DNA from 3 places in the Streptomyces sp. NPDC058701 genome. Region 2 is predicted to be linked to each of the others. Evidence: riboswitches for the same ligand, from Rfam matches in the RefSeq annotation. Region 2 holds a riboswitch; each other region holds the start of a gene.

Region 1 (3,228 bases), on a different contig from region 2:
GACACCGGTCTTCACGTCGTCCCGGTTGGGCAGGCCCAGGTGCTCCTTGGGCGTGACGTAGCAGAGCATCGCGGTGCCCCACCAGGCGATCATCGCGGCGCCGATGCCCGAGGTGATGTGGTCGTACGCGGGCGCCACATCGGTGGTCAACGGGCCGAGCGTATAGAACGGCGCCTCCTCGCAGATCTCCTGCTGAAGGTCGATGTTCTCCTTGATCTTGTGCATCGGGACGTGGCCCGGGCCCTCGATCATGGTCTGGACGTTGTGCCGCTTGGCGATCGTGTTCAGCTCGCCCAGCGTCTTGAGCTCGGCGAACTGCGCCGCGTCGTTGGCGTCCGCGATGGACCCGGGGCGCAGGCCGTCGCCCAGCGAGTACGTGACGTCGTACGTCGCGAGGATGTCGCAGAGCTCCTCGAAGTGCGTGTAGAGGAAGTTCTCCTTGTGGTGCGCCAGGCACCAAGCCGCCATGATCGAGCCGCCGCGCGAGACGATGCCGGTCTTTCGACGTGCGGTCAGCGGCACGTAGGGGAGCAGCACGCCGGCGTGGACCGTCATGTAGTCGACGCCCTGCTCGGCCTGCTCGATGACCGTGTCCTTGTAGATCTCCCAGGTCAGGTCCTCGGCACGGCCGTCGACCTTCTCCAGCGCCTGATAGAGCGGCACGGTGCCGATCGGGACGGGAGAGTTGCGCAGCACCCACTCGCGCGTGGTGTGGATGTTGCGGCCCGTCGAGAGGTCCATGACCGTGTCGGCGCCCCACTTGGTCGCCCACGTCATCTTGTCGACCTCCTCCTCGATGGAGGAGGTGACCGCGGAGTTGCCGATGTTGGCGTTGACCTTCACCAGGAACCGCTTGCCGATGATCATCGGCTCGATCTCGGGGTGGTTCACATTGACCGGGAGCACCGCGCGGCCCGCGGCGATCTCCTCGCGGACCACCTCGGGGGAGACGTTCTCGCGGATCGCGACGTACTCCATCTCCGGGGTGATCTCGCCGCGCCGGGCGTACGCGAGCTGCGTGACGGCGGCGCCGTCACGGCCCCGGCGGGGCTGACGGGGACGGCCCGGGAACACCGCGTCGAGGTTCTTCAGGCCGCCGCGCGGCGACGTGTGCTTGATCCCGTCGTCTTCGGGGCGCGCGGGGCGACCCGCGTACTCCTCGGTGTCTCCGCGCGCGATGATCCAGTTCTCGCGCAGCGGGGCGAGGCCCCGGCGGACGTCGGTCTCGATCTGCGGATCGGTGTACGGCCCGGACGTGTCGTAGAGCGTCACGTCCTTGCCGTTGGTGAGGTGGACCTGCCGGACCGGCACCCGGAGGTCGGGGCGGGAGCCCGCCACGTACCCTTTGTGCCAGCCCGGCTGTCGCTCGGTCTGGCCGTCGCCCTGGTTGACGGCAGGCGTGCGTGCGTCCTGAATGGTCATGAGACCTGATCTCCCTACGCCGGCATTACCCGGTAACAGGTTCGGCGGTCGACGCAGCCTCTTCCCGTACGCATGGGTGATGCGCGTACGGTGATCAGCGTCCTCTCAGCCCGGTGCTCCGAGCTCCCGCGTTGTGCAAAGGTGCCCCCACGCTAGCGTCATCTATGGCGTGCTGAACAGTGGGCCCCCTCATCTCTTGCGATGATCAGTCAGTGACGTCCTCGCCGCAGCCCCCCACCGAGCCCACTGACCCCAACGGCCACGCAGGCCATGCGCACGCAGGTCACGGTCCGACCGCGGGCCACTCCCACAGCCACAGCCACGGCCCGGCGGCCCCTGTCTCGAAGCACCTGCGCAAGGTCATCGCGGCCGTCCTGATCCCCTTCGCCACCGCCGTCTTCGTCGGCCTGGTGGTGCTCTGGCCGGGCGGCGCGCCCGGCCACGAGCGCACGGGGGTCGGCTTCGACCGGCAGACCCAGCAGGGCAAGGTCGTCTCGCTGGCCTTCGTCGACTGCAAATCCGTGAACGCCTCGCAGGTGCCGTCGACCGGGGACACGTCCACTCCCGAAGGCCGCGAGGCCGAGGCCGCGCAGACCGGCGAGTGCAAGAAGGCCACCGTCGAGGTGGGCAGCGGACCGGACAGGGGCCGGACCTTCGTGGAGGTCGTCCAGCCGGGTGCGCCGCGCCAGTTGGAGGACGGCCAGGAGGTGGTGGTCGCCTACGCTCCGGACGCCCCCCGCGATCTCCAGTACTCGGTGATCGACGTCAACCGGAAGTTCCCTATGGCGGTGCTGGCCGGCATCTTCGCGGTCTCGGTCGTCCTCGTCGGCCGGATGCGCGGGCTGTTCGCACTGATCGCGCTGGTCGTCAGCTTCGGCGTGCTGACCCTCTTCATCCTGCCCGCCATCCTCCAGGGCTCGAACCCGCTGGTCGTGGCGATCGTGGGAGCGAGCGCGATCATGCTGATCGGGCTCTACATGTGCCACGGCCTGACCGCCCGGACCTCGGTCGCCGTCCTCGGCACCCTCGTCTCGCTGCTGCTGATCGGCTTGCTGGGCTCGGTGTTCATCGACTGGGCCTTCCTCAGCGGCAACACCGACGACAACACCGGCCTGATCCACGGTCTCTATCCGGACATCGACATGAGCGGTTTGCTGCTCGCAGGCGTGATCATCGGTTCGCTGGGCGTCCTCGACGACGTGACGGTCACCCAGACCTCCGCCGTCTGGGAACTGCACCAGGCCGACCCGTCGATGGGATCGCGCAGCCTGTACCGAGCCGCCATCAGGATCGGGCGGGACCACATCGCCTCGGTCGTCAACACGCTGGTGCTCGCCTACGCGGGCGCCGCACTGCCCCTGCTCCTGCTGTTCTCCATCGCGAACAGCAGCATGGGGTCCGTGGCCAACAGCGAGCTGGTCGCGGCGGAGATCGTACGCACGCTCGTGGGCTCGATCGGGCTCGTGGCGTCGGTCCCGGTGACGACGGCGCTCGCCGCCCTCGTCGTCTCCGCCGACCGCCCTGGGGCCCCGGCCGCCGGTCCCAGCGCCGGGGCCAACCAGGGCCCGGCGCGCAGCGGCCGGGGCCGGCGGCGCAAGCGCTGACGGCGGCGGGGCACCCGGGGCGGCGGGCGGTGGCATGCCGCGCGCCGACGCCGCGGGTCGGGTCGGGTCCCGTAGGCCGACGGCCGACGGCCTGTCCACAATTCCCTTCGATGACAGTCAGTCACGGTTCAACGGCGGCACGGCGTCGCCTCAGCCGGCATTCTGCTCGTTCTGCCGCGACCCGGCGAGGATCTTGCCGAGC
Region 2 (3,228 bases):
GCCGGTAGACCTCCACCTCCAGGGTGGAGTACGCGGGCCCGCCCAGGATCTGCACGACCCCGAAGGAGGTGAAGGTGAACAGGAACACCATCAGCGACGCGGCGGCCACCGACGGGGCCAGCGCGGGCAGCGTCACCCGCCGCCAGGCGGCGAACCGCCCGGCGCCCAGCACCCGGGCGGCCTCCTCCTGGCGGGGATCGAGCTGCGCCCAGAGCCCGCCCACGGTCCGTACGACCACGGCGTAGTTGAAGAAGACGTGGGCCAGCAGGATGGCCCACACGGTGGTGTCGAGCCGGACGCCCCACAGCTCGTCCAGCAGCCCGCCCCGGCCGACCAGCGCCAGGAAGGCGGTCCCGACGACCACGGTCGGCAGGACGAACGGCACGGTGACCACGGCCCGCAGCAGCTGCTTGCCGGGGAAGTCGAAGCGCGCGAAGGCGTACGCGCCGGGGAGCGCGATCAGCAGCGTGAGCGCCGTGGAGGCGAGCGCCTGCCAGGTGGTGAACCACAGCACTTCGGCGATGTCGGGCCGGGCCAGCACCTCGCCGATCCGGCCGAACCGCCAGCCCGCGTCCGTGGTGAGCCCGCGCCCGACGATCGCGCCGACGGGGTAGGCGAAGAACAGCCCGAAGAAGGCGAGGGGCACGGCCATCAGGCCGAGCCGTACGGCCGTGGCCCGGCCGCCCTCGCGGGGAGCGGGACCCGGCGCGGCGCCCCCCGACGCCGCCCCCGGGCCCGCCGGCGTTCCTACCTCACGACGAGCGAGGACCATGCCTTGACCCACTGCTCACGGTTCTCGGCGATGGTCTCCGGAGCCACGACCTCGGGCTTCTCGACCACCACACCGTGCTTCGTGAACAGCTCCGGCAGGACCGCGTCCTTCGTCACCGGGTTCACGAACATCTGGAGCGGCATGTCCTCCTGGAACTTCTTGCTGATCAGGAAGTCCAGGAGCGCCTTGCCGCCCGCCTCGTTCTTCGCGCCCTTGAGCAGGCCCGCGAACTCGATCTGGCGGAAGCACGTGCCGGTGGCGACGCCCGTGGGGGCCTCGGCCGGCTGCGGCTCCCCGTACAGCACCTCGACCGGCGGGCTGGAGGCGTAGGAGACGACCAGCGGGCGGTCGCCCTTGGCCTTCTTGCCGCCCGCCGAGCCGGAGAAGCGCTCGTTGTAGGCCTGCTCCCAGCCGTCGACGACCTCGACGCCGTTGGCCTTGAGCTTGCTCCAGTAGTCCTTCCAGCCCTCTTCGCCGTACTTGCCGACGGAGGCGAGGAGGAAGCCGAGGCCGGGTGAGGAGGTCGCGGCGTTCTCGGTGACCAGCAGGTCCTTGTACTCCGGCTTGATCAGGTCGTCCAGCGTCTGCGGCGGGGCGATCTTCTTGTCGGCGAAGTACTGCTTGTCGTAGTTGACGCAGACGTCACCGGAGTCGACCGGCGTGACCCGGTGCTCCTTGTCGAGCCGGTACTCCGGCTTCACGTCGCCCAGGCCCTTGGCCTCGTACGGGGTGAAGATGCCGTTGTCGAGGGCGCGCGAGAGCAGGGTGTTGTCGACGCCGAAGAAGACGTCGCCGCGCGGGGAGCCCTTGGTGAGGATCTCCTGGTTGAGCGCCGCGCCCGCGTCTCCGGACTTCAGCTTCTTGACGGTGTAGCCGCTCTCCTGCTCGAACTCCCTCAGGACCGCGTCGGTCACGTTGAAGGAGTCGTGCGAGACGAGGGTGACGGTCTTGGCCGCGGGGACGTCGCCGGCGCCCGCGGACGTGTCCTTGGCTTCGCCGCCGCAGGCGCTGAGCGTGGTCACGCCCAGCGCGGCCGCGAGCGCGGCGCCCGCGATCTTCTTGGTGGTGCTCACTGGTCAATTCCTCCTGGGATGTCCAGGAGAAGACGCGGCCCTGCCCGGCGCTCTGCGGAGCGGACGCCGGGCAGGGCGCAACAGCTTGAGTGGTGACCGAACTTCCTACCCCGAATGACCGGGGCGAGGTTCAGAGGGTCTGCGGTGACGGTTACCGCACTCTCAGCGCTGTGGCGCTCCCCTGTCGGAATATTAAGTTGGTTCGGCCACAGGGTACCCCGTGGCCGAATACGATCGAACAGAAGAGGGGCTAGCGCTCCGAGGCGGCCAGCTGGCCGCACGCGCCGTCGATCTCCTGGCCGCGGGTGTCCCGTACGGTCACGGGGACGCCGTGCCGGGCGATCGCCTCCACGAAGGCCTTCTCGTCCTCGGGCCGCGAGGCGGTCCACTTCGAGCCCGGCGTCGGGTTCAGCGGGATCAGGTTGACGTGGACGCGCTTGCCCTTGAGCAGCTTGCCCAGCAGGTCGCCGCGCCAGGCCTGGTCGTTGATGTCGCGGATCAGTGCGTACTCGATGGAGATCCGGCGGCCGGACTTCTCCGCGTACTCCCAGGCCGCGCCGAGCACCTCGCGGACGTTCCAGCGGGTGTTCACGGGCACCAGGGTGTCGCGCAGCTCGTCGTCCGGCGCGTGCAGGGAGACCGCGAGCCGGCACTTGAAGCCCTCGTCGGCGAAGCGCAGCATGGCCGGAACCAGTCCCACGGTGGAGACGGTGATGCCGCGCTGAGACAGGCCCAGGCCGTCGGGCTCCGGGTCGGTGAGCCGGCGGATGGCGCCGACGACGCGGTTGTAGTTGGCCAGCGGCTCGCCCATCCCCATGAAGACGATGTTGGAGAGCCGGGCCGGTCCGCCCGGGACCTCGCCGTCGCGCAGGGCGCGCATGCCGTCGACGATCTGGTGCACGATCTCGGCGGTGGACAGGTTGCGGTCCAGCCCGGCCTGGCCGGTCGCGCAGAACGGGCAGTTCATGCCGCAGCCGGCCTGCGAGGAGATGCACATGGTGACCCGGTCGGGGTAGCGCATCAGCACGGACTCGACGAGCGTGCCGTCGTGCAGCTTCCACAGGGTCTTGCGGGTGGTGTCGTCGTCGCACGAGATGTGTCGCAGGACGTTCATCAGGTCCGGCAGCAGCTGGTCGCGGAGCTTCTCCCGGGATGCCGCGGGGATGTCCGTCCACTCGGCCGGGTCGTGCGCGTAGCGCGCGAAGTAGTGCTGGGAGAGCTGCTTGGCCCGGAACGGCTTCTCACCGATCGCGGCGACCGCCTCGCGGCGCTCGGCCGGGGTCATGTCGGCAAGGTGCCGGGGCGGCTTCTTGGCGCCCCGAGGGGTGACGAAGGTGAGCTCTCCCGGAACAGGGCGGGCCATGGCAGGTACTCCTCGTAAGA
Region 3 (3,228 bases), on a different contig from region 2:
TCCTTGACCATCTGGCGGACCCGCGTCACCTCGATGTTCAGCTTCTCCGCGATGTCGGGGAGGTACAGCCAGGCGGGGACAAGGGCATCGATCTTTGCGTCAATCTCGGTCACGGGTACAAGCCTGCCACCTCGGACTGGCGGCCGGTACCCGGGCGGCCCCGTACGGGTACCGGCGCCGCCGGCCGGGGGGTGTCGGCGGAGTCGTTCCGTACGCCCGGAGGGCCCCGCACGGCAGGAGCGGGTTCGACGACACCCCCTGAGGGCTGTCCCGCAATCCCTGGCGGGCGCGCGACGCCAGGGATTGCGTGACAGCCCTCAGCGGGCCGTCGCCTTCAGCGGGACGGCCGGATCGGCGACCCGGTCGGGGTCCAGTGCGGTGCCCGACTCGATGAGCCTGCGGCCCTGTGCGAGGTCGCGCGGGCGGCCCACGGCCAGGACGGCCACCAGGGCGCCGTCGCGCAGCCAGCACACCGACCAGGCGGGTGCGGCCGGGTCGCCGCGCCAGAGCAGGGTGTCGGCGCCGCCGTGGTGGCCCGCGTACTGGACGAACCGGCCGAACTGCTCCGACCAGAAGTACGGGACCGGGTCGTAGACCTGGACGGGCTCCCCCGCCAGGACGTTCGCCGCGACGGCCCGGGGTCCCTGGAGGGCGTTGTCCCAGTGGTGGACGAGGAGGCGGGTGCCGTACCGGTCGGAGGGGAAGGAGGCGCAGTCGCCGACCGCGTAGACCCCGGGCAGGGAGGTGCGCAGGTGGGCGTCGGCGGTGACCGAGCCGTCGGGGCCCAGTTCGACGCCGCTCCCGGCCAGCCACCCGGTGGCCGGACGGGCGCCGATGCCCACGACCACGGCGCCGGCCGGCAGGCTGCGGCCGTCCGCCAGGAGGACCCGGCCGCCCTCGATCCCGGCGACGCGGGCGCCGGTGAGCAGTTCGGCGCCGGCCTCCTCGTACCAGCGGGCCATGGGTGCGGCGACCTCGGCGGGCAGGGCTCCGGCCAGGACCCGGTCGGCCGCTTCGACCACGGTCACCGCGCAGCCGGCCTCGCGGGCGGCGGTGGCGAACTCGGCGCCGATCCAGCCGGCCCCGACGACGACCGCGCGGTCGGCGGCGGCCAGGACGGGCCGCAGCCGCGCGGCGTCGTCGAGGGTGCGCAGCAGGTGCACGCCGGGGACGCCCTCGGTGCCGGGCAGGGTCAGCGGGACGGCGCCGGTCGCCAGCACGAGGGTGTCGTACGGGACGGGGCCCGACCCGGTGTCCAGTTCCCGGTCGGCGGCCCGCAGCCCGGTGACCTCGGTGCCGAGCATGAGCCGGATGCCGAGCCCTTCGAAGTCGACGTCGAAGGCGGAGTCCTCGGCCTTGCCGAGCAGGACCGCCTTGGACAGCGGGGGGCGGTCGTAGGGCTGGTGCGGCTCGGCTCCCAGCAGGGTCACGGGACCGGTGAAGCCCTGCTCCCGCAGGGCGACCGCGGTCTGCACGCCGGCCATTCCGGCGCCCACGATGACGACGCCGCTCTGTGTCTGTTCCGTCTGCTCGCTCACGCGGCCACCCTAATCTTCTGACGGCCCATCAGGAACAGGTGCCGCCTTACCCGCCGTCCGGCCCGGGGTTAGTCTGGCAGGCGTACCTATCGCGGGAGTCCGGGCGCACCGGGCTGAGAGGGAGGCTGGGCGGCCTCCGACCGTACGAACCTGATCCGGGTCATGCCGGCGAAGGGAGGGGCTGGACGCCCATGCACTCATCTCGAACGTCCCGGAAGGGATCCGACGTCCTCGTCATCGGGGGCGGCGTCATCGGACTCGTCACGGCCTGGCGGGCGGCCCGCCGCGGCCTCACCACTGTGCTCGCCGACCCGGCGCCCGGCGGCGGCGCGGCCCAGGTCGCGGCGGGCATGCTCGCCCCCGTCACCGAGCTGCACTACGGCGAGGAGGCGCTGCTGGGCCTCGGGCTCGCCTCCGCCGCCCGCTATCCGGAGTTCGCGGCCGAACTGGCCGAGGCGAGCGGCGGCCTGGACATCGGCTACCGGGCCTGCGGCACCCTCGCCGTCGCACTCGACTCCGACGACCGGCTTCACCTGCGCGAGCTGCACGCCCTGCAGCGCCGCTGCGGCCTGGAGACGCAGTGGCTCACCGGCCGCGAGTGCCGGCGCCTGGAGCCGATGCTGGCCCCCGGCGTACGCGGCGGCCTGCGCGTGGACGGCGATCACCAGGTCGACCCGCGCCGGCTGGCGGCCGCCCTGCTGGCCGCCTGCGAGCGGACCGGGGTGGGCGTCCACCGGGCGCGGGCCACGCGGCTGCTGGTCGGCGCCGACCGGGCGACGGGCGCCGTGCTCGACGACGGTACGGAACTGCTCGCCGACCAGGTGGTCCTGGCGGCGGGCTCGTTCAGCGGCCGGCTGGAGGGCGTGCCGGCGGAGGTGACCGCCCCCGTACGTCCGGTCAAGGGCCAGGTGCTGCGGCTCACGGTGCCCGCGGCGTACGGGGCGTTCCTGTCCCGGACCGTACGGGCGGTCGTCCGCGGCAGCCACGTCTACCTGGTGCCGCGCGAGAACGGCGAGCTGGTCATCGGAGCCACCAGCGAGGAACTCGGCTGGGACACCACCGTCACCGCCGGCGGGGTCTACGAGCTCCTGCGCGACGCCCACGAACTGGTGCCCGGCATCACCGAACTGCCGCTCACCGAGACCCGCGCGGGGCTGCGGCCCGGCTCCCCGGACAACGCCCCGCTGCTGGGCCCCACCGACCTGCCGGGGCTGCACCTGGCCACCGGGCACTACCGCAACGGGGTGTTGCTGACCCCCCTCACCGGCGACGTGATGGCGGAGCTGCTGGCCACGGGCGAACTGCCTCCGGTCGCCCGCCCCTTCAGCCCGCGCCGGTTCTCCACCGCACGTCAGGAGTCGTACGCATGACCATCTCCGTCAACGGCGAGCCGCGCGAGGTCGCGGCCGGCACCACCCTCGACGCGGTGGTCGCCATCCTGACGGCCGCCCCCTCCGGGGTGGCGGCCGCGCTCAACGAGACCGTGGTCCCGCGCGGGCAGTGGACGGCCACCCCGGTGGGCGACGGCGACCGGGTGGAGATCCTCACCGCGGTCCAGGGGGGCTGAGCGGCATGGCTGACGACCTCTTCGCCCTCGGCGGCCGGACCTTCTCCTCCCGCCTGATCATGGGCACGGGCGGGGCCCCGAGCCTGGACGTACTGGAACGCGCGCTCGTCGCATCCGGCACCG

The links. A riboswitch is a leader RNA that binds a small molecule or an ion and turns the genes downstream of it on or off. The one in region 2 is predicted to bind thiamine pyrophosphate.
Region 1: linked by a shared signal. The riboswitch ahead of thiC (phosphomethylpyrimidine synthase ThiC) and the one ahead of ACFWW8_RS12295 (thiamine ABC transporter substrate binding subunit) in region 2 are both predicted to bind thiamine pyrophosphate.
Region 3: linked by a shared signal. The riboswitch ahead of thiO (glycine oxidase ThiO) and the one ahead of ACFWW8_RS12295 (thiamine ABC transporter substrate binding subunit) in region 2 are both predicted to bind thiamine pyrophosphate.

Annotation. Positions count from the first base shown of each region.
Region 1 covers NZ_JBHXSY010000006.1:159,088-162,315, forward strand. Annotated here, with positions in the region: gene thiC (phosphomethylpyrimidine synthase ThiC) at 1-1,422, opposite strand, end outside; TPP riboswitch at 1,417-1,562, opposite strand; gene ACFWW8_RS08610 (YibE/F family protein) at 1,635-3,026, shown strand; gene ACFWW8_RS08615 (SsgA family sporulation/cell division regulator) at 3,177-3,228, opposite strand, start outside.
Region 2 covers NZ_JBHXSY010000009.1:49,200-52,427, forward strand. Annotated here, with positions in the region: gene ACFWW8_RS12290 (ABC transporter permease) at 1-652, opposite strand, end outside; gene ACFWW8_RS12295 (thiamine ABC transporter substrate binding subunit) at 748-1,845, opposite strand; TPP riboswitch at 1,930-2,038, opposite strand; gene rlmN (23S rRNA (adenine(2503)-C(2))-methyltransferase RlmN) at 2,096-3,208, opposite strand.
Region 3 covers NZ_JBHXSY010000001.1:306,733-309,960, forward strand. Annotated here, with positions in the region: gene ACFWW8_RS01420 (Rv2175c family DNA-binding protein) at 1-113, opposite strand, end outside; gene ACFWW8_RS01425 (NAD(P)/FAD-dependent oxidoreductase) at 318-1,538, opposite strand; TPP riboswitch at 1,620-1,732, shown strand; gene thiO (glycine oxidase ThiO) at 1,730-2,908, shown strand; gene thiS (sulfur carrier protein ThiS) at 2,905-3,105, shown strand; gene ACFWW8_RS01440 (thiazole synthase) at 3,111-3,228, shown strand, end outside.